2 regions of the Paenibacillus sp. cl141a genome follow, and region 2 is predicted to be linked to the other one. Evidence: predicted binding sites of a transcription regulator. Region 2 holds the regulator's gene; the other holds the start of a gene.
What was found. Region 2 encodes Rex, which represses fermentation and respiration genes when NADH is low (regulators of the CRP and FNR family bind a similar motif). Its sites were predicted from a motif close to TTGTGAAATATTTCACAA; they were not measured.
Positions count from the first base shown of each region.

Region 1: a site for Rex is predicted at 10,992-11,009, ahead of BMX45_RS11560 (cytochrome ubiquinol oxidase subunit I). Genes of this name have one in related genera too.

Region 1 covers NZ_FNZO01000003.1:347,443-359,643, reverse strand. The annotation lists gene BMX45_RS11595 (hypothetical protein) at 1-502, shown strand, start outside; gene BMX45_RS11590 (hypothetical protein) at 613-1,653, opposite strand; gene fumC (class II fumarate hydratase) at 1,921-3,309, opposite strand; gene BMX45_RS11580 (DUF2332 domain-containing protein) at 3,626-4,651, opposite strand; gene cydC (thiol reductant ABC exporter subunit CydC) at 4,834-6,627, opposite strand; gene cydD (thiol reductant ABC exporter subunit CydD) at 6,624-8,504, opposite strand; gene cydB (cytochrome d ubiquinol oxidase subunit II) at 8,504-9,520, opposite strand; gene BMX45_RS11560 (cytochrome ubiquinol oxidase subunit I) at 9,507-10,910, opposite strand; gene ade (adenine deaminase) at 11,199-12,201, opposite strand, start outside.
Region 2 covers NZ_FNZO01000006.1:111,829-124,029, forward strand. The annotation lists gene asnS (asparagine--tRNA ligase) at 1-1,147, opposite strand, end outside; gene BMX45_RS17935 (acetate/propionate family kinase) at 1,178-2,386, opposite strand; gene BMX45_RS17940 (3-hydroxyacyl-CoA dehydrogenase family protein) at 2,383-3,255, opposite strand; gene BMX45_RS17945 (AAA family ATPase) at 3,390-4,892, opposite strand; gene BMX45_RS17950 (hypothetical protein) at 4,885-5,418, opposite strand; gene BMX45_RS17955 (cell wall elongation regulator TseB-like domain-containing protein) at 5,676-6,194, opposite strand; gene BMX45_RS17960 (amidohydrolase) at 6,226-7,527, opposite strand; gene BMX45_RS17965 (redox-sensing transcriptional repressor Rex) at 7,502-8,167, opposite strand; gene dinG (ATP-dependent DNA helicase DinG) at 8,233-11,109, opposite strand; gene BMX45_RS17975 (hypothetical protein) at 11,280-11,885, opposite strand; gene panD (aspartate 1-decarboxylase) at 12,020-12,201, opposite strand, start outside.

The DNA of each region.
Region 1 (12,201 bases), on a different contig from region 2:
AGCCGCTTCCCTCATCTGGCAGGGCGAACAAGCAGCCGCTAACGAAGCGGAAGGCTATTACGTAAACGTCGGCGGCACCCATATAAAGGACGTCCATGTTCGCAAAAGCAAGGCGTACATTCCGCTCAAATCCTTAGCCGATGCAATGGGATACGAAATCTCGTATACGCTGCAGGAGGAGCTGGACAACTTTCATCAATATGACCTGAAAGCGGCAAGCGGTCCCCCAATATCGGTATGGGGAAACGACAGCTGGGGATATACGATCGTACGGCGTGCTACGCAAGAGATGAGCGTGAACGATATCGACATTTATAAACCGGTGAGGCTGTGTGCCGAAGAATCGGACCACTGCAAGCTGGACAAGAGCAAGTACGACGGTCCCCTGTTCATAAAGAACACCCTCTACGTCCCTGTCCGCGACATGGCCAAGGCATTGAACTTAAAGCTGACCATGACCAAGACGCCGAAAGGACGAAACATCCAGCTGTCCCTGCATTAACGAAGGCTCCCTTCAAATGTTGGATCATGCATCATCAACAAGAAGCCAGGCGAGTTATCCACTCCGCCTGGCTTCTGAATCTAGAATCAATTTATACTCCAGCAAAATCCTCATTCCAGCCCTCTGATCTCGATGTCATCCGCGGACGCAATGTCCGAAATATCGAACACCCTAAAGCTGTAGGTACTGGTTTTCCCCTTCATATAATCGATATCCTGCTCCACCTTCTTCACGCTCTCCGGCGTCTTCAAATCCGCGGCATAATAATCGATGGTAAGGTCCGTCTCCCCCGGCACCGTCACCGAAGGCAGCCGCCGAATCAGCTCCAGCACCCGTTCCTTCTCCTGCGCCAGATTATCCGCCGTCAAATCCTCGAATACGATCAGTCTTATGTTCTGTCTGACATCACCATCGGCGTTATTCGCCAGCTGGCTATAATCACGCTCTACCGTGTCGCTACCTGCGAAGACATACGCCTCCCCAAACGCCTGGTCCGGATAAAGCTCATCCAGCAGAGGTTTCAGCCGGTCCCTCAGCTGCTGTCCCCAGAGCCGGTTCAGGTAGGTATCATTCGATATGACGGGAGGGCTGGCTTCATTACTGCTCAGGGTAAATTCAAGCTCTGGCGCCTGCTCCGGATGGGCCGTAAGATTATACGAGCCTATGGCCCAGGTATAATCCACGTCCGTGACCTTAAAGGGTTCGTTGTACTTCTGTTCCAGATAGGACTCCGCCGCTTCCTGAACCTCTCGTTTCTCCGCAGCCGTCTTCATGAACGGGGCGGATCCCCAGGTGTACCCGGCGTAAATCGACCCTGCGAACAAGGCCAGTCCGACGATCGTCCGCACCACGATTTTCCAAGGGGAGGCGAGCTGACGCCGCCGTTTCTCGTCGAACATCGGTTTCCTGGGCGATCGGTAGCTGAAGTAGATGACCGGTATGATCAAACCTATAATATGAAGCCCAATAGCAAGCGGACCGATAATCAAGCCCAAATATCCCAGTGTCATGAAAAAAATAAACAAAGCTGCTCCCTGCAGCGCCATGAGCAGCATTGCGCCTATGATCATGCCCGGCGTCCCGATATAAAACATCCCGAGCCCGGTGCATATCAGAGAGAGCAGCGTAGCCATCCATTGATGTTTCTTCAAGTTATCATCCGTCCTTCATGCAAATGGTTTGTGAAGCATTGTCAGATGCTGTCACCATATTATAACCGCTGCGAAGCCGGAGATAAACGATTGAAGCACTTTCGCAGCAAACGAGCGGCATTCCGTGATGTTTTCTTGCAATGATCGAATGCGTTCGGCTCAGTGGGTAACGACCTCTAATCAACAAAAGCCCACTTCACCGTGGTGAAATGGGCTTTTGGTTCAATGGAAAGCCAGCCTTGAAATAAAAGCTCAAAAGAAAACTCCCTATTCCTTCGGATGTATCATTTCTTCCGGACGGACGATCCGGTCAAAATCCTCTCCGCTAAGCAGACCGCTTGCCAGCGCCGCTTCGCGAAGCGTTGTCCCTTCATTATGCGCACGTTTAGCGATGGCTGCGGCATTCTCGTATCCGATATGCGGATTCAGCGCCGTCACCAGCATTAGCGACCGCTCCATGTTCGCGCGGATCACGTCAAGATTGGCTTCGATGCCGATGGCGCAATTCTGGTCGAACGAATCCATGGCATCCGACAGCAGACGCACGGACTGCAAGAAATTATAAATGATGACCGGCTTGAAGACGTTCAGCTCAAAATTGCCCTGGCTTGCCGCAAAACCGATCGTGGCATCATTGCCCATCACTTGGCAGACCACCATCGTCAGCGCTTCGCTCTGGGTTGGATTTACTTTCCCCGGCATGATGGAGCTTCCCGGTTCGTTGGCAGGGATCGTGAGCTCGCCGATGCCGGAACGGGGACCGCTTGCCAGCCAGCGAACGTCGTTGGCGATCTTCATCAGATCGGCAGCCAGCGCCTTCAGCGCCCCATGGGCAAATACGATCTCATCATGGCTGGTCAACGAATGGAACTTGTTGCTGGCGGACGTGTAGCTTTTTCCGATCTGCAGGCTGATTTCGGCCGCCGTCATTTCTCCGAATTTCGGATGCGCGTTAATGCCCGTACCGACGGCGGTACCGCCGATAGCCAGCTCGCGCAGCGGTTCTACGGCCGAAGCCAGCATCAATTCGCACTTCTCCAGCATCCGGTGCCAACCGCTGATTTCCTGTCCGAGCGTCAAAGGCGTTGCATCCTGAAGGTGCGTACGGCCGATTTTGATCAGATCCTTATATTCATCGCTTTTCTTCTCGAACGTTTTCTTCAAACGGCGGAGCGCAGGCATCACTTGATCTTCCATGGCCACGACCGCAGCCATGTGCATCGCCGTTGGAAACGTATCGTTGGAGCTTTGGGATTTGTTGACGTCATCGTTGGGGTGAACGCGCAGCGTGCTGTCTTTTCGCTCGAGCAGCTGATTGGCCCGATTCGCAATGACTTCGTTCACGTTCATGTTGGATTGCGTGCCGCTGCCGGTCTGCCATACCACCAGCGGAAAATGCTCATCCCACTTGCCGTCCACGATCTCGTCGGCCGCGGTTGTGATCGCATCCACCTTATCTGCATCCAGCTTGCCGAGCTTGCCGTTGACGATGGCCGCGCTCTTCTTTAATATCGCGAACGCCCGAATGATCTCCTTCGGCATCGTTTCGGTTCCTATCCGGAAATTCTCGGAACTGCGCTGTGTCTGCGCTGCCCATAACTTATCCGCAGGCACTTTAATCTCACCCAGGGTATCCTTCTCAATACGATAATCCATCCCAACTTCCTCCTTTGGTCTCCTTGAATGCTGCCATGTCCTGAACGAGAGCCCTTCCACCATGGAAGAGCCCGATCCTCGGGTTCAATCGCATAGCATAAAGCGCTTTATATTCCATCTCTCCTATTATGACACAGACTTGCCCAATAAAAAAATATACGCGATGAAGGCTGCGGCTGTTATTCTCTAAGTCTCAGCCCGGCCGGCTGGCTGCCTTCCGGGCTCACGGTCGTTCACGGGCATATGACTTGTAACGGACGGTGGTCACCGTTCCGTTCGCCGTCTTGATTCAGGCTGAATCCATCATCTCCCGGCCTTATAACAGCCACTCGAACCAGCGCGCATGCCCATCCGTGCGTGCCGCCGTAAACTTGATCGGCAAGCCCCCGAGGATATAATCGGCATGCAGATCCTCATCCTGCATATTGTTGTAGACATGCACAATATCGCGCTTTCTTCCAATCTCGCTCAGATGCCGCAGCAATTTTTGCTTGGAAGCCTCCGGAATCTGGTTGGCCACATGCGTATGAAACACGCAGATCACGGCCTCATCCGGAATCTCCTTCACGATGTCAGGCAGCAGCTCCGTCCCGTCCCCCTCCCGGAAACGTACGTCTGACTGCTGCTTCAACGCCTTCGCCGCATGCTCCAGCATGGACACCCGATCGTGATTGCCCGGCCAAATCAAAGCTCGCAGCCATAAGAAATGCTCCGGGTTCCGTACGTCATTCACATGCAGATCGATCCCCATCCGGTAAACAACCGGCGGACTGGAGGCCAGCAGGAACGGCTTGCGGTCTCCCCTGATCTCCGATGTAATGCGAACCTTCGATTCCGTAAGGCCGTAACTCGCCGTGTCTCCGTAGGAATAACTGTATTGATCCCACAGCAGCTGCAATCCGGCACTCGTTCCAAGCTCCACCAGGGCAAGCAGCTTTCGGACCTTGTCATAGATGGAGCAGAACACCGGGTACAGGTACGCGCAGCGACGGACCTCGTTCGTCTGTACCCGTTTGCGCTTCAGGATTCCGATAATGGCTGCTTCATACTCCAGTACGAATGCCCGGAAATGGGGATAACAGGAGGCCATCTCCTTCGGATGCTCCGCCAGGCCGGGGTAATACGCCCTCAGCTCCGGACCCTCGCCCTGAAGCAGCAAGTATTGAACCGCACCGAACAGCATATTGGGCACGGGCTGGCCGGACGGAACCAAGGCAGCGACCTGCAGCACCTCTTCATCTTCGGCAATATGCCAGGCCAAATACTCATAAAACACGCTGGAACCCGGACATTCCCGCTCGGCAAAATGACGAAATACATTCACCAACCGTTTCGAATCCACCCTATACCACACCCCTAACGTTGTAATGAACCCTTGATCCTGCTTAAGACTAATGTTACATCTTTCCAGAATGCGCGTGGATTCCGATCTTTTATCGGGCTTATAAGAAAAAAGAAGGCAACAAAAAGAAGAACCAGCCTCCTGAAAGGCCGGTTCTTCTGCTGGTAAATCGCCTCGGCTGTCTATACCGCCGGACGATCCAAACGGTACAAGTTCCGATACCGCGGATATCGCTCCATCAGCTCATCGTGGGTGCCCCGCATCACGATTCGACCGTCTTCCATGAAAAGGATCTCATCCATGCGCTCCACGCCGACCAGATGATGCGTCACCCAAATCAAGGTGCGGTCCTGCAGGCTGGCGAATATGGTGGACAGCAGTTCCCGCTCGGTTATGGGATCCAGCCCGACCGTGGGCTCATCCAGAATGACAACAGGCGTCTTCTGCAGCAGAATACGGGCCAATGCCACGCGCTGGCGCTCTCCTCCGGAGAAACGCTGTCCGGCTTCCTGCATGCGGGTGCCAAGTCCTTCCGGAAGGGAGGCTACCAGCGATTCAAGCCGTGCCATGGCGGCGGCTTCCCGGATTTCAGCCTCCGTGGCGTCCGGAGAGCCAAGCCGAATATTGTTCGCAAGCGTTGTGTCGAACAAGTGCGGACTCTGGTTCAATACCGAAATGACCGAAGAAATCTCATCGCCGAAACGCACTGACTCCACGCCGCCTAGGGTAAGGCTTCCTCCGGATGGCGCCAGCACGCCCTGGATCAGCTGCAGCAGGGTGGATTTGCCGGCACCGGAGCGTCCGATGATGGCTACCTTGGCGCCGGGAGCAATATCCAGCGTCACATCGGTTAATGCAGAAGATTCCCTGTCCACGCCGGATGGTTCCAGCCCCGATAGGCCGTCTGCCCCCTGATCATAACGGAAGCTGACGCCGTCCGCCTTCACATGAACGCCGCGGCTTATGACGGATTCGATCTCTGCCTTATCCAGCATCTGCGGCAGGTTCCGCTCTTCGGAGGCATCCGCGCTTTCAATCGCCCGAAGCCTTGCGACCGATTGGCCGTACTGCGGAATCCGCTCAACGGCTTCGGACACCGGCAGAAATGCATCCATTAACGGGAACACAACCAGCACAAAAGCCGCGATCAGCGTAACGTCGATGGCACCATTCGCATACTGCCTCCCCGACCAATACAGCACCGATACCACCGTCACGGCAACCACACCTTGACCGATAAAGGCGCGGAAGCGCGACCAGCGCTTAAGCGAGCGGTCGGTCCGGTCCACCTCGGCTTCATCCGCCTCATAACCGGTCAGGAATTCCGCCTGCCGGCCGCTGACGTACCATTCATGAATGCCCAGCACCGCGTCGGTCAGCTTCCGGTAGAGGTGGCTGCGGGCCTGTTTCACTTCCCGATTCTTCCGTTTGGTGAGCAGCAGCGAGATCAGCGGCAGCACCAGAACCAGTACCGCTATATACAGTGCGAGCAGAAGGGCGAATGCCGGATCAAACAGACCGACGGCCAGAATGACCCCGGCATATAACACAAGCGCAACAATCGATGGGAAGACCGTTCGGATGTAAACATCCTGCAAATACTCGATGTCATCGGAAAGCACCCCCAACAGATCCCCGGTGCGATACCGGGAAGATAAACGGAGGGCTTGCGGTTCCAGAATACGGTACAGCCGAAGCCTCATGCGAGACAGGATGCGAAGAATCGTATCATGCCCCACCAGGCGCTCCACGTAATGGATCACCGCACGTCCGATGCCGAAGGTGCGAACCCCTACGGTCGGCACGTACACCATCAGGATGTTTTCCGGACGCAGGGCGGATTTGGAGATCAAATAACCCGATGTGAACATCAGCATCCCGGCAAACATAATGGTGAGCACGCCCAGTGAGACAATGAGGAGAAAGCGCCAGAAATTTGCCGTTACATAGGGTCGAAACCACGATTCCTGCTTCATTGTACCCCCTCCATCTGCGATGTCATCAATCCATAATAGACGCCCTGTCGTGCCATAAGCTCCTCATGGGTTCCCGTTTCCGCAACGCGCCCCTGGTGCAGAACGATGATATAATCCATATCCTGCATCCAGTGAAGCCTGTGCGTCGCCAGAAATACCCACTTGTCTTGAAAAAGGGACAGCATCGTCTCCTTCAGCTCATATTCCGTCTCAATATCCAGATGCGCCGTCGGCTCATCCAACAGCAGAACCTGCCGGCCGCCGAGCAGCGCCCTGGCCAAAGCCACGCGTTGTGCCTGGCCGCCGCTTAAAGCGCGTCCGCCGCCGCCGATCATCTCCGCAAGGCCGTCCGGCAAGCTTTTTACCAGCTCCGACAGACCGGCCGCCTGCACCGCCGCTTCCACTTGAGCTCTGGACGCCTCCGGCGCATAAAAGCGCACGTTCTCCTCCAAGGTTGCCCCAAACAAATACGGCTGCTGCGGCATATAGGTGACCTCCGACCGCCACTCGCTTCGGTTCGATTCTGCCAGCTTCACGCCGTTCAACGCCATCGCTCCGGATGTTGGCGCCATGAAGCCGCCTAACAGCTCGATCAGCGTGGATTTGCCGGCTCCGCTCTCCCCGACGATGCCGATCTTGCGTTGTCCCGGTATTCGGAAGGTGACCTCCTCCAATGAAGCCGGCCCTTGTTCTTCATGTCTGAGGCCGATACCGGAGAGCTCCAGCACGCTGTCCTTTTCCCATCGGAATGTTGTCTGCGGTCTGCGGCTGGGGCCCGAGAAATTATTTTGAATTTTAAATGTTAGGCCTGTTGAGGTTCGTCCCATCGTTTCTGCCGCCGGGGCTTCAAGCACTCCCGTTGGCTCGAATAGACCTGCGTCGTTAGCCGAACCCTCCGCAGCAACAGGACCCGAGCTTCCGCTCGTGTGCCCCTTTCGGGCTTCCCGGATGATGGATCGCATCGCCTCCCCTGCCTGCTTGCCGTCCAGCGTGGCGTGGAAGTCCGCTCCGACCATGCGCACCGGCAGGAAATACTCCGGTGCCAGGATCAGGATAAGCAGCGCGGGCAGCAGCTCCAGGCTGCCGTTAATGAGGCGCAGGCCCAGGTTTACCGCAACCGATGCCACGGACAGCATCGTAAAGAAATCCAGCGCAAAAGAGGACAGAAACGCCACGCGCAGCGTCCGCATGGTAGCTGCACGATACCCTTCGCTGACCTGCTGTATGCTCGCGCCGTGCTTGCGGCTCTGTCCCAGAAACTTCAGGGTGGTCAGCCCTCTCAGCGAATCCACGAAATGATTGGACAGCATCCGGTAGGAATCCAGCTGCCGCTCGGTCTGCTTTCTCGCGGCAAGTCCCACGAGGATGAGAAACACGATCAGGATCGGCATGGTCACCAGCAGAATAATGCCCGAGATCCGGTCCGTCATGAAAACGTACAGCCATACCAGCGCCGGGGTAATGCCCGCCCCCATCATGCGAGGTATGGTCAGCTCCGCATATTTGCGGAACTTGCCGATGCCCTCCAGCACAAGCGTAACCACATTGCCTGTTCCTTTCGACCGGACAAAGGACGGCCCGTTCCGAAACAGCTCCTCCAGCAGCTGCTTTCTCAGGCTCGTGCCCGTCTCCTCGGCAAAGCGCTGCGCGATTCCTTGCTGCACGACCGAGATCCCGTGGCGTGCCAGAAATGCAAGCAGGAACAAGGCAATGATCTCCCCCTGCTCCTGCAGCGTTGATCCCGCAAACAGGGCGGATACGGCTTCCGCCAGCCATTTGGCTTGCAGAAGGATGGCCATGCTCTGTGCCAGGGTACATACGGCGACAAGGAAGAATACCGTCTTGGCGCCTTTGTATCCCAGCAGATCTTTTCCCATCAGTATTCCAGATGCTCCTTCTCATGTACCCGTTTGTGGAAAACGAAGTAACTCCAAATTTGATAGCCCAAAACAAACGGCAGCAGCGATACGGCCACAATCGTCATAATTTTGAGGGAATACGGTCCGGAGGCCGCATTATAAACGGTCAGGTCAAATGCTGCGTTGATGGAGCTGACCATCACGCGCGGGAACAAGCCCACGAATACGGACGTTACCAAGAGTGCGATGACCGCGCCGGTCATCCCGAAAGCCCAGCCGTCCCGCTTGACGTTCATGAAATATCCGCCCAGCAGGAATGCAAGCAGGGCCAGCACCAGCAGGACGGTTAACGCCACGCCGCGCTTCTCGAAGATATCGGTCATGAAATACGTCATCACCCCGAACGCCACGAATAGGGCCGCAACAGGAATCAGAAGTCTCCGGGCCATGCGGCGCGCCCGTTCCTGGAGATCCCCCAGCGTGCGCAGCGTCGTGAACATCAAGCCATGCAGCAGGCAGAGCATCACCATCGTCAACCCGCCGACCACCGTATAAAGATTCACGACATCGAAGAATCCGGCATGCAGCTGCATCTCTTCGTTAATCGGGAGCCCCTGGATCAGGCAGGCAAAAACAACGCCGAGCAGGAATGGCGGAAGCACGCTTCCGGTGAAGATCGCTCCGTCCCATACCCGTTTCCAGCGGACATCGCCCACCTTGCCGCGGAATTCAAATGCCACGCCGCGCCCGATCAAGGCCAGCAGAAGAAAGACAAGCGGGATGTAGAAGCCGCTGAACAGCGTGGCATACCAGTTCGGGAAGGCCGCGAACATCGCGCCGCCCGCCGTCAGCAGCCAGACCTCGTTGGCGTCCCAGAACGGGCCGATCGAGTTGATCAGCACCCGGCGCTGGGTATCGTTCTTGGCCAGCAGCTGCGTGGACATCCCGACTCCGAAATCGAAGCCCTCCAGGAAGAAGAACCCGATAAACAATACGGCGACGAGCACAAACCACAGTTCGTTAAGAGACAGCATTGTAGTCCTCCTTATTAAACGGATCGCTTGCGTGGTGATCGTCTTCCTCCGCCGCATACGGTCCTTTCTTAATGACTTTGATGAACAGATAGGCCATCACGGCTGCCAGCACCGCATAAATGGCGGTAAACATGATGAGCGAGAACAGGATCGAGCCTGCGCTTACGTTCGGCGAAACGCTGTTCTCCGTGGTGATCAGCCCGAATACCGTCCAAGGCTGGCGTCCGATCTCCGTCATGATCCATCCCGATGTGTTGGCGATGAACGGCAGGGAAATGCCAAACAGCATCAGTCTGAGGAACCATTTGCCGGCCTTCTCGACTTTTTTGCGCAGCATCAGCCACGCTCCGTACAATCCCAGCAGAATCATGACGCTGCCGGCAGCCACCATAATCCGGAAGCTCCAGAAAGTGGTGCGGACCGGCGGAATATAGTCTCCAGGACCGTATTCCTGCTCATATTGGGCTTGCAGCTCCTTCATGCCGATGACTTCGCCGGAAAATTTGCTGTAGGACAAAAAGCTGAGCAAATACGGGATTTTGAACTCCATCGTGTTCTCCTGCTTATCCGGATCGATGGCAGCGATGACCGTCCAAGGCGCGGGATCGTCGCTCGTTTCCCACAAGCTCTCGGCGGCGGCCATCTTCATCGGCTGCGTATCCACCAGATACTGCGCCTGCTGGTGGCCGAATACCGCAACCAGAATGGAGGTGATGAGACCGACCACGATGGCGATGTGGAATGACTTTTTGAAGAAATCCCAATCCTGCTTCTTCAGCAGCTTATACGCGCTTACCCCCGCTACCAGGAAAGCCCCGGTTGCCAGCGCCCCGAAGATCGTGTGCGGGAATTCCACCAGCAGCTGACCGTTCGTGATCAGCGCGAAGAAATCGTTCATCTCCGCCCGTCCATTGTTGATCTCAAATCCGACCGGACGCTGCATGAACGAGTTCGCTGCCAGGATCCAGAAGGCGGACATCAGAGTGCCGAAGGACACCAGCCAGATGCTGAGCAGATGGACCTTCTTGGATAACCGGTCCCACCCGAATATCCACAGCCCGATAAACGTCGACTCTAGGAAAAACGCCAGCAGGGCTTCGATCGCAAGCGGTGCGCCGAACACGTCCCCGACAAAGCGCGAGTAATCCGACCAGTTCATCCCGAACTGGAATTCCTGCAGAATCCCTGTCACCACCCCCACCGCAAAGTTGATCAGGAACAGCTTTCCCCAGAACTTGGCCATTTTCTTGTAGACTTCCTGGCCCTTGACAACATACATCGTCTCCATGATGGCGATCAGAAACGCCAATCCGATGGATAACGGTACGAAAATAAAGTGAAAAATGGTTGTCGATGCGAATTGAATTCGCGCCAGCATAACCGGATCCATAAAAGATACCCCTTCCTTTAGCTCACGTGATCACTTCAAATTTGATTCTTTTTGTATTGTCGCAGACCGCGCTCTTATGGATTGTGATAAACATCACAATATAAAGACCGAAATAGGTGAAAAAGTTATCAATTTGTGACGGAAATCACTAAGTAGGCAATGGATTATGTGAGGATTATCCATAGAAGCGTGGCTTGCGGCATCCACTCACAGGCTAAACTCAGTATTTACGCACTAAAAAAGCAGGTCAGCCATGTAGGCCAGCCTGCTTTAATGTATGTGCCACCCTTATTGAACCGCGCCGATCTCCGTCTCGATGAGCTTGAATTCCGTCACATCCGCGATCCCGCGATTGGTAATGCGGATCTCCGGAATGACCGGAAGCGCAATGAGCGAGAACGTCATGAACGGCGCGTGGATCGAGCAGCCGAGCTGTTTCCAGGCTTCCTCCAGGGCAGCGACTTCCTCGGCCACGACCTCGACCGGACGGTCCGCCAGCAAGCCCGCAATCGGCATTGCCACTTTCGCCAGCACCTGGCCGTTCTGTACCACGATCATGCCGCCTCCGCATGCTGCCAGTTCGTTCGCCGCAAGCGCCATATCCTCGGCGTTCGTGCCCATCACGAGCAGGTTGTGGCTATCGTGCGCCACCGTGGAAGCAACCGCGCCTGACTGAAGTCCGAAGCCACTCGCAAAGCCGAGCGAGATTTGCCCGGTTGCGCCGTGGCGCTCGATGCATGCCAGCTGAACCACGTCCTGGCCCAGGTCCGGCTGGATGACGCCCTGCTCAACCGCGAGCACCGCGGTCATTTTGGCGGTACGGGCACTGTTCTCGATGACGCGCACCACGTTCACTTCCGTACGTGCCGCATCGAACTTGCTGCGCAGCAGAAAGTCGCCGGCGGTAAGCGAACGCTGCAGCCGAACCGATTGAAAGGCTTTTTCCGGATACGAAAACGCCGGGAATGCCTTCACGAGACGGCCGTTCTCCGCGACCACTTCGCCATCCGTGATCACCACCGAAGGCACCATGCTCTTCAGATCGTCAATGAGCAAAATATCAGCCGTTTTGCCCGGTGAAATGCTGCCGAGCTCCATGTCCATGCCGAAATATCGAGCCACGTTGATCGTGCCCATCTGGATCGCCGTAACCGGGTCCACGCCCTCCTCCATAGCGCGGCGGACCACATGGTTCATATGGCCGAGCCGCAGCAGCGTCTGCGGATACACATCATCCGTGACCAAGGAGATATTGTCGGTACGTACCTTGTCCTCCGTTACCACCTTAATC
Region 2 (12,201 bases):
GATAAGTATCCATCGATAGGTCATGCTCCTTGAAGCGCTCTTCGAGCAGCTGTGGATCGTCAATCCGCTGCGATCCTCCGATAATCTCGCCGTAACCTTCCGGCGCGATCATATCCGCGCACAGTACGACCTCCGGACGATTCGGATCCGGCTTCATGTAGAAAGCCTTGATGCCCGCCGGATAATGCGTAATGAAGACCGGCTTGTCATACTTCTCGGCAATGGCCGTTTCGTGCGGCGCGCCGAAATCCTCGCCCCAAGGAATATCAAAATCCTGCGTGTGCAGGAATTCAATCGCCTCATCGTACGTAATCCGCGGGAACGGCGCCTGGATTGCCTCCAGCTTCGATATGTCGCGACCGATCGTTTCAAGCTCCTGACGGCAGTTTTTAACGACGGATTGCACCACATGGCTGATGAACTGCTCCTGCACCTGAAGGCTCTCCTCATGGTCCGTGAAGGCCATCTCAGGTTCAATCATCCAGAACTCGATGAGGTGACGGCGGGTTTTGGACTTCTCGGCGCGGAATGTCGGCCCGAAGGAGTATACCTTGCCGAGTGCCATGGCAGCAGCTTCCATGTACAGCTGTCCGCTCTGGGTCAAATAGGCATCTTCATCAAAATATTTCGTGTGGAACAGATTGGTTGTGCCTTCCGCAGAAGTCGGGGTCAAAATCGGCGGATCCACCAGCGTAAAGCCGTTGGTATCAAAGTACTCTTGAACGGCACGGATAATTTCTGCACGGATCACCATAATCGCACGTTGTTTCTGCGTACGAAGCCACAGATGACGATGGTCCATCAAATAATCGACACCGTGCTCTTTAGGCGTAATCGGATAGTTTTCCGTAAGATGTATAATTTCAATGCCGGTAACCGTCATCTCATAACCCGATTGGCTCCGCGGCTCTTCACGTATAACACCCGTCACATACAAAGAGCTCTCTTGTGTCAGGCTTTTCGCGTCTTCCCATACCTGTTCGGATACTTCGCTCTTCACTACAACGCCCTGGATATAGCCGGAGCCGTCGCGAAGCTGCAGGAATTGAATCTTCCCGCTGGAACGCTTGTTGTTGATCCAGGCGCCGATCGTGACGGTCTCGCCGACATGCTGGTTGACGTTACGAATCACACTTTTGGTGGCCATGCATAAATCTCTCCCTTATATCACTACTATTTAACGGTTGGAAGCTTGAACGATACGATGCGTATCCCGAGCAATAACCAATTCTTCATTGGTAGGGATCACGAGTACCTCAACCTTCGAGTTCGCCGCGGAAATACGGCGCGGTTCGCCGGATCGAATGCTGTTCAGCTCCTCATCCAATTCTACTCCGAGATAGGTAAGCTGCTCAAGCACTCTTTGACGAAGAACGATCGAATTCTCGCCGACGCCCGCCGTAAATACGATGACATCCACGCCATTCATGGCGGCAGCATAAGAACCGATGTATTTACGGACACGATACTCGTACATTTCAAAAGCTAATGTGGAGTTCGGATCGCCTTTTTCCATGCCTTCCGTGATCTCGCGCATATCGCTGCTGATTCCGGAAATCGCCAGCAAGCCGCTGTGCTTGTTCAGCATGGAGTTCACTTCGTTGACGGTCAGCTCTTCCTTGTTCATGACAAACGGTACGATCGCAGGATCCAAATCACCGCTGCGCGTACCCATCATGAGCCCTTCCAGCGGCGTCATGCCCATGGAGGTATCGATGGACTCGCCGCCCTTTACCGCGGTGAGGGAAGCCCCGTTGCCGATATGGCAGGTAATGATCTTCAGATCCTCCAGCGGACGGTTGAGGAATTCTGCCGCTGCCTGGCTGACATAGGCATGGGAAGTACCGTGCGCACCGTAACGACGTACTTTATACTTATTATAAAGTACTCTCGGAATAGCGTACAGGTACGATTTCTCGGGCATGGTCTGATGGAACGCCGTATCAAACACAACGACCTGCGGAACGCCAGGCATATTGGTTTCTGCGGCTTTGATCCCCATCATCGAGGCCGGATTGTGAAGCGGAGCCAGATCGAACAAGCGGCGGATTTCCGCCTTGGCGTCACTGTCTACGAGAGCGGATTCTTTAAAAGATTCCCCGCCATGCACCACGCGATGCCCTACGGCCTGAATGCTTTCGATGGAATCGATCACGCCGTGTTCCTCGTTTGTCAGCATGCCAAGCACTTTACGGATCGCGGTAGTATGCTCCAGAATTTCGCTGACTTCCGTAACGTCCTGTTTTCCCGTCGGTTTATGCGTCAGAATCGAGGAATCCATGCCGATCCGCTCAACCAATCCTTTGGCCAGCACGGATTCATCCGTCATGTCGTACAGTTGATACTTCAGCGAAGAACTGCCTGCATTAATTACGAGAATATTCATACCCGGTCACCATCCTTGTCGTACTTGAAAAAGCCTTCTCCGGTTTTAACGCCCAGTTGTCCAGCGCGAACCAATTTCTTCAAGACAATCGATGGACGGTATTTCAGTTCGCCGTATTCGCGGAACATGCGCTCCAGCGCGGCGAGGATGGAATCCAAGCCGAAACGGTCGGCCATCTCCAGCGGTCCGTGCTGGAAGTTATATCCGATTCTCATGGCGTCGTCGATATCTTCCGCGGAGGCTACGCCTTCTTGCAGGAGATGCATCGCTTCGTTGATCATGAGCGTGATCATGCGGGTGGTGACGAAACCTGGAGATTCATAGACCATGATGCCCTTTTTATCCGAAACTTCCTCAACAAAGCGTTTGGTTTCGTTAAACGTATGATCTGAAGTCTTCAGGCCGCGAATGATTTCAACGAGGTCGACCTTGGAAACGGGATGTATGAAGTGCATGCCAATAACACGCTCAGGATATTTGGTGGAACTGGCGAGCTCCGTCAAACTAAGCGTGGATGTATTACTTGCTAATATTACGTGGCTCGGACAAACTTGATCCAGCTGTGTAAATACTTCTTTCTTTGCATCCAAGTCCTCTATGATCGTCTCAATTACCATATCGCAGGTGCTAAGCTCCGCAAAATGAGTTACTTTTTGAATCCGGTTCAGGATCAGTTTCTTCTCTGCCTGGGTGATTCCCCATTTCTCCAGTTGTTTATCTAGACTGGTCTCGATCATTCGGTATGAATAGTCCAGTTTCTCTGGAGTTTTCTCTACGAGCAGTACGTCAAGGCCCTTGGCTGCCAGCATCTCCGCAATGCCCTGCCCCATGGTCCCGCCGCCTACAACGCCGATTTTTTTGAAGTACATGGTTTCTACTCCACCCTTTCCTTATCTCTATACTTTAATTGTACCCCATTTGTCGAAAAATACATTTTAGAGCACAAAGTATAATAATATCTTAGCACGACAAAAAAGTAAAAAAAAATAACCAGCATAACAATTTATGCTGGTAAAAGCGCGTTTTCACGAAATTGACAACGAAATTGTTCTCCCGAGAGAATTTCTTCCTTCAACAGGATGTCAAGAGAATTGTCGAATATCGGCCGTTTCTGCTCCAAAAGCGTTTTGGTGCGATTCATCAGCTCTTCCAATATCACATTGTTCTCTTTCATCAGCTCTTCGGTAGTAACCATGTTCATGTTAACGATACCCAGCGACGTCAGCCCCGACTTCATCATCGTCTCCACGATGTTCAGCGACTGCTCGAAGTCATTGCTGGAGCCCGTGCTTCGGCCCCCGTAATAGATCTCTTCGGCGGCCGCGCCGCCAAGAGCGATCATAATCTGTTCTTCCAGGAAGGTTTTTGTGTACAAATACTGTTCCTGCTGCGGATTATGGCGAACATAACCAAGCGCCTTGCCGCGCGGGCTGAGCGCGACTTGCTTCACGCTGCCTGGACGCACCAGCTCTGCCATGATAGCATGTCCCAATTCGTGGATGGCAACACGCTTTTTCTCTTCCAAATTCGATTCACGGTCGGAACGCTCGCCCATCATGACCTTATCAATCGCCATGGACAGATGACGCTGATGGATAAATTGTTCGTTCTCGCGCATCGTATAGATGGCGGCTTCGTTCATGACGCTCTCCAGCTGTGCACCCGAGAAGCCGTAAGCTTCCTCTGCTATTTTCTCCAGGTCGACATCTTGATGCAGCGGCTTATTGCCCGCATGCAGGTTCAAAATATGCGTCCGTCCCTTCTTATCAGGCAGATCCACTTGAATATGGCGGTCGAATCGTCCTGGACGCAGCAGCGCGCTATCCAGCATTTCTTTACGGTTCGTTGCGGCGATCACCAGAATGCGAGGCGTGTCCTGCGAATAGATGCCGTCCATTTCGGTCAGCAGCTGATTCAGCGTTTGGTCGTACTCTCGCTGTTGGCCGCCTTCGCGTTTACCGCCGATGACGTCAATCTCATCGATGAAGATGATGGCATTTTGCTTGTTTTCTTTGGCCGCGCGGTTGCGGGCATCCTTGAACAAATCCCGGATACGCCCAGCACCGACGCCCACATACATCTCCACGAATTCACTGCCGGAAGCAGCGACAAATATAGAATCGGTATAATGGGCAGCGGCCTTGGCCATCAAGGTCTTCCCTGTTCCCGGAGGCCCTGTGAGAAGAATCCCCTTCAATGGACGTATGCCGAATTTCTTGATATCTTCGTGACGAATCAGAAAATCCAATGCTTCCCGCAGCTCCTGCTTAGCGTTATCCTGCCCGCCGATTTCCTCGAACGTCAGCTTGGCCGGACCGCTCTTCTTCCGCTTTCGCTCATTTCCGGCACCAACCGCGATGCCGCCCTTCATCTTGGCTATAAACAGCAAGCCGCCTACGAGTCCTGCCGCTATTAAGAGAGGCACGATATTCACGCCGACAAACACAAGGAATACCAACAATACCGGAATGAAGCCTAACATGATTTCTTTTGCTAGTTTAGGCATGATTCCACACCTCCATTTTGCCAGGTTGACGCGGCAAGATTATAAATTTACCAGACTTGCCGTCTGACAAGCTGACATAGACATTGGTGTCATCGATCGTTGCTTTTGCTTTCAAATTCGGCGACTGGGCAGCCAGCTGCTCGAGCGATGATTGAATATCGGTATACTGCTTATTGTCCATCGCTTCGGCAACCGACAGCATCGCTTGCTCCCACCATTGATCCAATGCTCCCGAGGAATGGTCCTCCACCTGGATTCTCAATTCCCGCTTGCCGATCACGGACTTGCCTTCCTGCTTAATATGCTGAACCAGACCTTGTAAATTCGCATCCGGAGCCAAATCAAGATTCAAAGTCACGGTATCCTGTTTAATATCTATATGAGAACTTTTCACGCCATCGTATTGTGACACAACCGTTGCGAGCGGATTCTGCAAAGCCATCTGCCGATACAGAAACCAACCGCCAAAGAGGACTGATGCTGAGATCACGACAGTCAGCATGATAGGTACAATGCGCAGTTTCATGAAGTTCCTCCTTCAATTCCAATATGAAATTTTGTATAGCAATCGCAGCACAATAATACATATAACAGCGATATATTGCGACGCATGTAATTGATCTGCTCAATTCGTACAAGTACGAGTATATCACATCTTATATACTTTTTCATGCTTGTCTGTGAAAATATTTAGAACAGTTTTTCCAATTTATTTCTGTATGCGCTTACATGTTTATGTGCCAAAGAGGCATCCCTATAAGGGACGCCTTGTTATTTGTTTTCTTATTGATTAGGAAGAATAATATCATTTCCGATGGCGTTTCCGTCTTGAAAACGATAGAATCGGTAACCTCGCTGTCCGTTGTTTTCATATTGCAGCTGCCAGGCATACTCGCCTTCATACATTCCCGGCAGCAATCGCTTGATGACCGCACCCGGCATTTCGTTACGGATCTGGTCCCGCATCACGTCCTCTGACAGGCCCGTATTCAATAACACGGACTGAACGGCATCCGCCCCTTCAACAGGAACGTTATCGTCCGTAAACTTCACCCAAACCATACGGTCTTGATTGTCTTTATCTTTCCCGCTGACCACCCAGTAGTTATTGTCCTCGCCCCATACCGATTTATAGGTCTTGTCGGACGAGACCAATTGGCCATGCTGTTTCGCTGCAAGGATCGCCATTCTTTCTTCATTCCACGTATCTTTCATAACATAGGAATAATAGAGCTGTAGGCCAAGCAATAGCAGCAGGACGCCGGACACGCTCAGCAATATCCACTTCGTTTTTTTCTTCAAATCCGTCTTCCTCGCTCCCCTTGATTATTCCCTAGAGGGTTGTAAGACGCTCAAATGCACGCTGCGCTTCCCGGCGGATGCGTTCCTCGTCGAGCGTAAGGCTCGCGCCATTCTTCACCACCTGCTTGCCGTCAACCCATACATGCTCTACATCCTTCGCGCTGGCAGAGTAAATCGCGTGAGAAATATAGTCGGTCCGCGGAAGGAAATGCGCCTGATCCGTATTCAAAGCGATCATATCGGCTTTCATACCTACCGCGAGCGTACCGATATCCTCAAGGAAAGCGGACTTGGCTCCGTACTCCGTACCCATTCGAAGCGCTTCGGAGGCCGGAATGGCCGTCGGATCCCCGCTTACTCCTTTATGGATCAGGGCAGCCAGCCGCATCTCTTCGAACATATCCAGGTTATTGTTGCTAGCAGGTCCGTCGGTACCGAGCGACACCGTTACACCGGCTTTCAACAGCGCAGGTACGCGGGCGACTCCGCTGGCAAGCTTCAAATTGCTACCGGGATTATGCGATACGGCTACTTGATGCTTGGCCAAGACTTCGATTTCTTCATCGGTCAGATGAACGGCATGCGCGAGGAGCGTAGGACGGGAGAACATGCCCAGCTTCTCCAAATGGGCAACGGGGCGAAGCCCGTAGTCCTTAACATTCTGAGCCACTTCGGTTTCCGTTTCGGACATATGGGTATGCAAAGGCAGGTTCAAGTCATGGGATGCTTGAACGAATTTTTCGATGAAATCCGGCGGGCAAGTATAAGGCGCGTGCGGCGAGATCATCGTCGTAATTCTGCCGTCAGCCTTGCCATGCCAATCCTTCGCGAATGCCACCGCTTCGTCCAGCTTCTGCTGCTGTACCTCGGGCGGGCATAGACCGATTACGCCGCGCGTCAGGACGCCGCGCATTCCTGAGTCCTGGACAACCTTCGCGACCTGATCCATATGGTCATACATATCCACAAACGTCGTGGTTCCGCCCTTGATCATCTCCAGCACGGAGAGCGATGTGCCCCAATAAACGTCGTCTGACGTGAATTTGGCTTCCATCGGCCACATTTTTTCCTGAAGCCATACCTGCAACGCCAGATCGTCGCCATAACCGCGGAGAAGCGACATGGCGGCATGTCCATGCGTGTTCACCAATCCAGGCAGGAAAAACAGATGGGTTCCGTCGATAATCTCTGTTCCCTCTTCCACGACGGGCTCCTCTTCGCCCAGGTACGTGATCCGGTCGCTATCGACCACCATATATCCCCGAAGCACGGATTGGCCTTCCCCTAGTACTGCAAACGTTCCGTTCTTAACCATCCACTTCGTTGTTGTCATGTGCTGCATCCTCCTTGCCGTTATCCAAATAATAGGCCAAACTTTGCAAATCCGTTGTAAAATCAGCCGTATGAATCCGGATATGGGCCGGGGCTTTCAGGATGGTTGGCGCAAAGTTCAGAATCGCCTCGATCCCTGAGGCGATAAGCTGATTCGCTACGTTCTGCGCTTCGAAATCCGGAACGGTGATAATCCCGATTCGAATGCCGTGCTCATGAACCGTCTTCTCCAGCTCTTCCATCGGCTGTACGACCAAATTGTTAATTTTCATACCAACTTTGGGAGAATACGAATCGAAAATCGCCACAATCTTCATATTATCCTTCAGGAATGCATTGTAATTCGATAATGCATGTCCAAGATTACCGGCCCCGACCAATGCGACATTGATCTTCTGGTCCAGCTTCAGAATCTGGCGAATCTTCTCGATCAGATATGAAACATCATATCCGATCCCTTTCCGTCCAAAATCACCGAAATACGCCAGGTCCTTACGAATTTGAGCAGGATTGAGGTCCAGCTTCTGTCCCAGCTCCTGGGAGGAAACCGTGGAAACCTCCCTTTTCTGAAGCTCATTCAAATAGCGCAAGTATACAGGTAATCTGCGGACCACGGCTTCCGAAATTTTTTCCGATTTCATGCATGCTCCCCCTAATAATAGGTTAATAACTACATCTTTTTTTGTTGATCGTGCTTGGTTTCACTTTATTCAGCTCGGTTCCCCGCGCTTGCCTCTTCCTGCAGCCATTCCGAGATTCGGGGAACGATCCCCTCTGTCGGCATGTGCTCCATCTTCGGCCCCGGCAAGGAATATAAGAAATACTTCCCGTAATAGGATTCAATGACCCGGGTATCGTACACGATCACGATCCCTTTATCTTGTGCTGTTCGCACCAGGCGCCCAAACCCCTGTTTGAAACGAATGACCGCTTGCGGAACCGAAAGCTTCATGAAGGGATTCTTCTTCTGCTGCTGCAGCAGTTCGCTCTTGGCTTCGACCAAGGGGTGATTCGGCGGCTGGAACGGCAGCCGGACGATGGCTAGACAAGTCAGCGCCTCACCCGGGATGTCTACCCCTTCCCAGAAGGAGCTGGTGCCCAGCAGCACGGAAGCGCTGCTGTCCTGAAATCTTCGGATTAACTTGGTACGGCTGGTTCCGTCCATACCTTGTCCCAATACCGTGATGTCGCTTGATGCCAGCGCTTCTTTCAGCGGCTCGTGCACCTGGCGCAGCATCCGGTACGAAGTGAAAAGGACGAGCATGCGGCCATGCGTAGCCACGGCCGTATCGGCCAAAGACTTCACCAGCGTATTCACAAAGAGTGCATCCCCGACCGATCCCTTCACGCTCGGAAAATCGCGCGGCACGACAAGTAGGGCCTGTTCCCTGTAATTAAACGGGGACGGGAGCTGAACGGTGTTCAGGTTCCCCGCTTCAGCCGCTTCCTGAAGACCCAGGTTCTCGATCATGAACTGAAACGATTTGTCCACCGACAAGGTCGCCGATGTCAGAATCACGCTTTGTTTCTTGTCAAAAAACAATTCCTTCAAATGAGTGCTCACGTCGACGGGCACGGCATACAACTGCAGCGATTTGCTGCGGAAATTGCCGTTCGCCTCCATCCAGTAGACGGTGCCCTCATCGTTCAAGGCCATGAAGGAGCGCAGGTCTTCGCGATGCGCGGCCAGGTCCTTAAACAGGCCCGATAGGTCGGTTAACAGGCTGTCTGCGCTATAGTCATCCAAATCTTCCTTCATTTCGGCGATCAGCTTATCGCCCTTGCGTACGACATCGCCCAGCGTCAGATGAATTTGATGCTCCAGTTCGGCCATCGATTCCCAATCCTTCGGCTTCTTAAGCGGGGACAGGCGGAGCGAGAATTGGCCGGCATCTCCCGGAGAAGCGTCTCCGCGTTCCGGAAGCAGTCCGAACAATTGATCGCTGAGCCGATCCCAGTTCTCTTTTGCGGTAATCAGGTCCGGGTACAAACGGTCGATGACGGAAGACCATTCGACAGCCTTCTCGTGCGGCGAAGCTTGCAGCAGCTGGCGCAGAGCCGGGAGCTGCCCGCTTCGGCTGTCTTTGTACATGCGGGTCAAGGTATGGACCACCGAAAAATACTTTATCTGCAAGCCAAGGTGCTTGCCGGCGACATCCTCAAGATGATGCGCTTCGTCGATGACGAGGCGCTCATAGCTTGGCAGCAGCTGATGATTCGCCTTCACGTCGGTGAACAGCTTCGAATGGTTCGTAATGACGACATCCGCAATGCCTGCTTCATGCTTGGCCCTGTGATAATAGCATTTGCGGAACCAAGGGCAGGCGCGTCCAAGGCAAGAATCCGAATCGCTGGAGATGGTTTCCCAGAAATCCCCTCCGCGTCCGCCAAGGTTTAGCTCTTCATCATCCCCGTTCTCCGTCTGGGTCAGCCAGACCAGCATCTGGGCCGCCGTGATTACGTCTTCCTTCGGGGAATGAAAATCTCTTCTATTTATTTTATGTTCAAATTTTCTCAAACACAAATAATGTCCCCTGCCCTTGAAAATGGCCGCCTTAAAAGGAAAAGGAACAACCTGGGTGAGCAGGGGAATATCCCTGTCACGCAGCTGTTCTTGAAGGTTGATCGTATGCGTGCTCACCATAACCTTCTGTTCCTGCTTCACGCTTTGATAGATCGACGGCAGCAAATATCCAAGCGATTTGCCAGTTCCCGTGCCTGCTTCGATCAATAGATGTTTATTGTCATCCAGCGCCTGCATCACTTCCTGGAACATCATGTCCTGGGCATCCCTGCTCTCGTAATGAGGCAGCGTTTCCTTGAGGCGTTCACGAACATCGTTCATGTATTGCTCGAAGCTTACATCGGCCAAGGGGTTCGGCTCCGTCTCATCCCTGACAGGTGCTATATCGTTCCAATCATCCACCGCCAAGGCAAACTGGCGGTAGTACGTATGGGTGTCTCCCGCTTGTACGGCTTGGAGCTCCCTGTCGGAACGAATGCCGTCAAAGAACCAGGCCAAGTCGCTGTCCTCGTCGGCAAACAGGTCGCTTAAACGCTGAATGGTGAGCAGCGGAAGCTCATCGATCTCCTCCAAACATTTCAGCAGCGCATAGGCTGTAGCAAGCGCATCGCTGTCCGCCTGGTGCGGACGGTCATGCTCCAGGCCGAAATGAGAGGACACCATCCCGAGCTGGTAGGACGGGAGCGAGGGAAAGCATATTTTTAAGAAGTGCATCGTATCTAGAATACGGCCGCTGAACGGTAAATAGCCGCAGCGATCGAGCGCGTTTTGCAAAAAGTTAAAATCAAAAGCGACGTTATGTCCAACCAATACGACATCGTCGAGCATGGGCACAAGTTCCATCATCATTTCTTCCAATGACGGAGCATCCGCTACATCACTGTCGGAAATGCCGGTTAAACCGGTAATAAAAGGAGGGATCGGAATCCCGGGATTGACATAGGTGCCGTATACGCGGGAGATGCTTCGATCCTCTTCGATGATGGCCAGTCCAACCTGAATGATTTCATCTGCAGACTGGTTGCCCGTAGTTTCAAAATCCAATACGGCAAATTTCATTTCGATAAAATCCCTTTCCTCCAGACTAATTAACAGCATACCAGAAGTTGCGGGTTTTGAACATTCCGGGTAAAAAATCCCCTGCCTCTCTGTACCGCTCCCGTACGCAAAAAGCGATGCCAAAGTCTCAAGGGTGAGCTCTGGCATCGCTTCTTGTTGGGGCTTGATTTCTACAGCAAAGAGATCAACTGGCTGCCGTACTGGAGCTCGCCGCGATTCTGCTTGCAGACCTCCAGGTTGATCATGGGGTCGGGAAGCGTCGGATCGCTGTGAATCGCCAGTGCAAAATGTTCCTCGGCCTTTGCTTGTTGTCCATTCAACACCTCGATGCATCCAAGCGCATTGTGGATCATCGCCCGAAGCTTCCTGTTGTCAGCCAGGGGCAGGATGGAGATCAATACTTCGGATGCTTGGGCGGTTTGCCCCAAATACAGATGGGACATGGCAATGTACAACTTGATCAGAAGGCTGTCCGGAAATACCGCAGCGGCTGCATCAAACTGCTGTATGGCCGGCTGGAACATCAACAGCTTGTAGTAACCTTGACCGCGAACGAACGCATCAAGCTGCAATTCAGGCGCTTCGGTCGGCGGGAAAACCGGAGGCGACGCTGCACTCTCGCGGAAGATGGCCATTTTTTCTTCAAAATGCAGCCATTCCTCGATAATGCCCTCGCTCATGCTTTTGAGCATGTTCCAGTTTTGTACCAGCGCCTGTTTTTGGGGACCTTGAGCAGAAGGGTAATGCTTCACAATTTCATCTAACATGTTGTTCATTTCGGCGAATACATGTTGAAACATAGCTGCATCCCACCCTTAGCGGAAAAATGAGATCAGTCCGTCGACCTGAACTCATTTTCTGTAGAAGACGGTCTTTTCATCCCTTTAGCGTCCCGACACATTTTGGTTCTTCAGAGAATGGCGGCGTGAACTTCGCGATATTCCGTCGTAACCGGCTTATTTGATTCGTCGACGATCACGACCGTCGGGGTGTGATGGTCGTATTCCTCTTTGGACATCATGGCATAAGAAATGATAATAACGTTGTCGCCAGGCTGTACGAGCCGTGCGGCTGCCCCGTTCAAGCAAATGA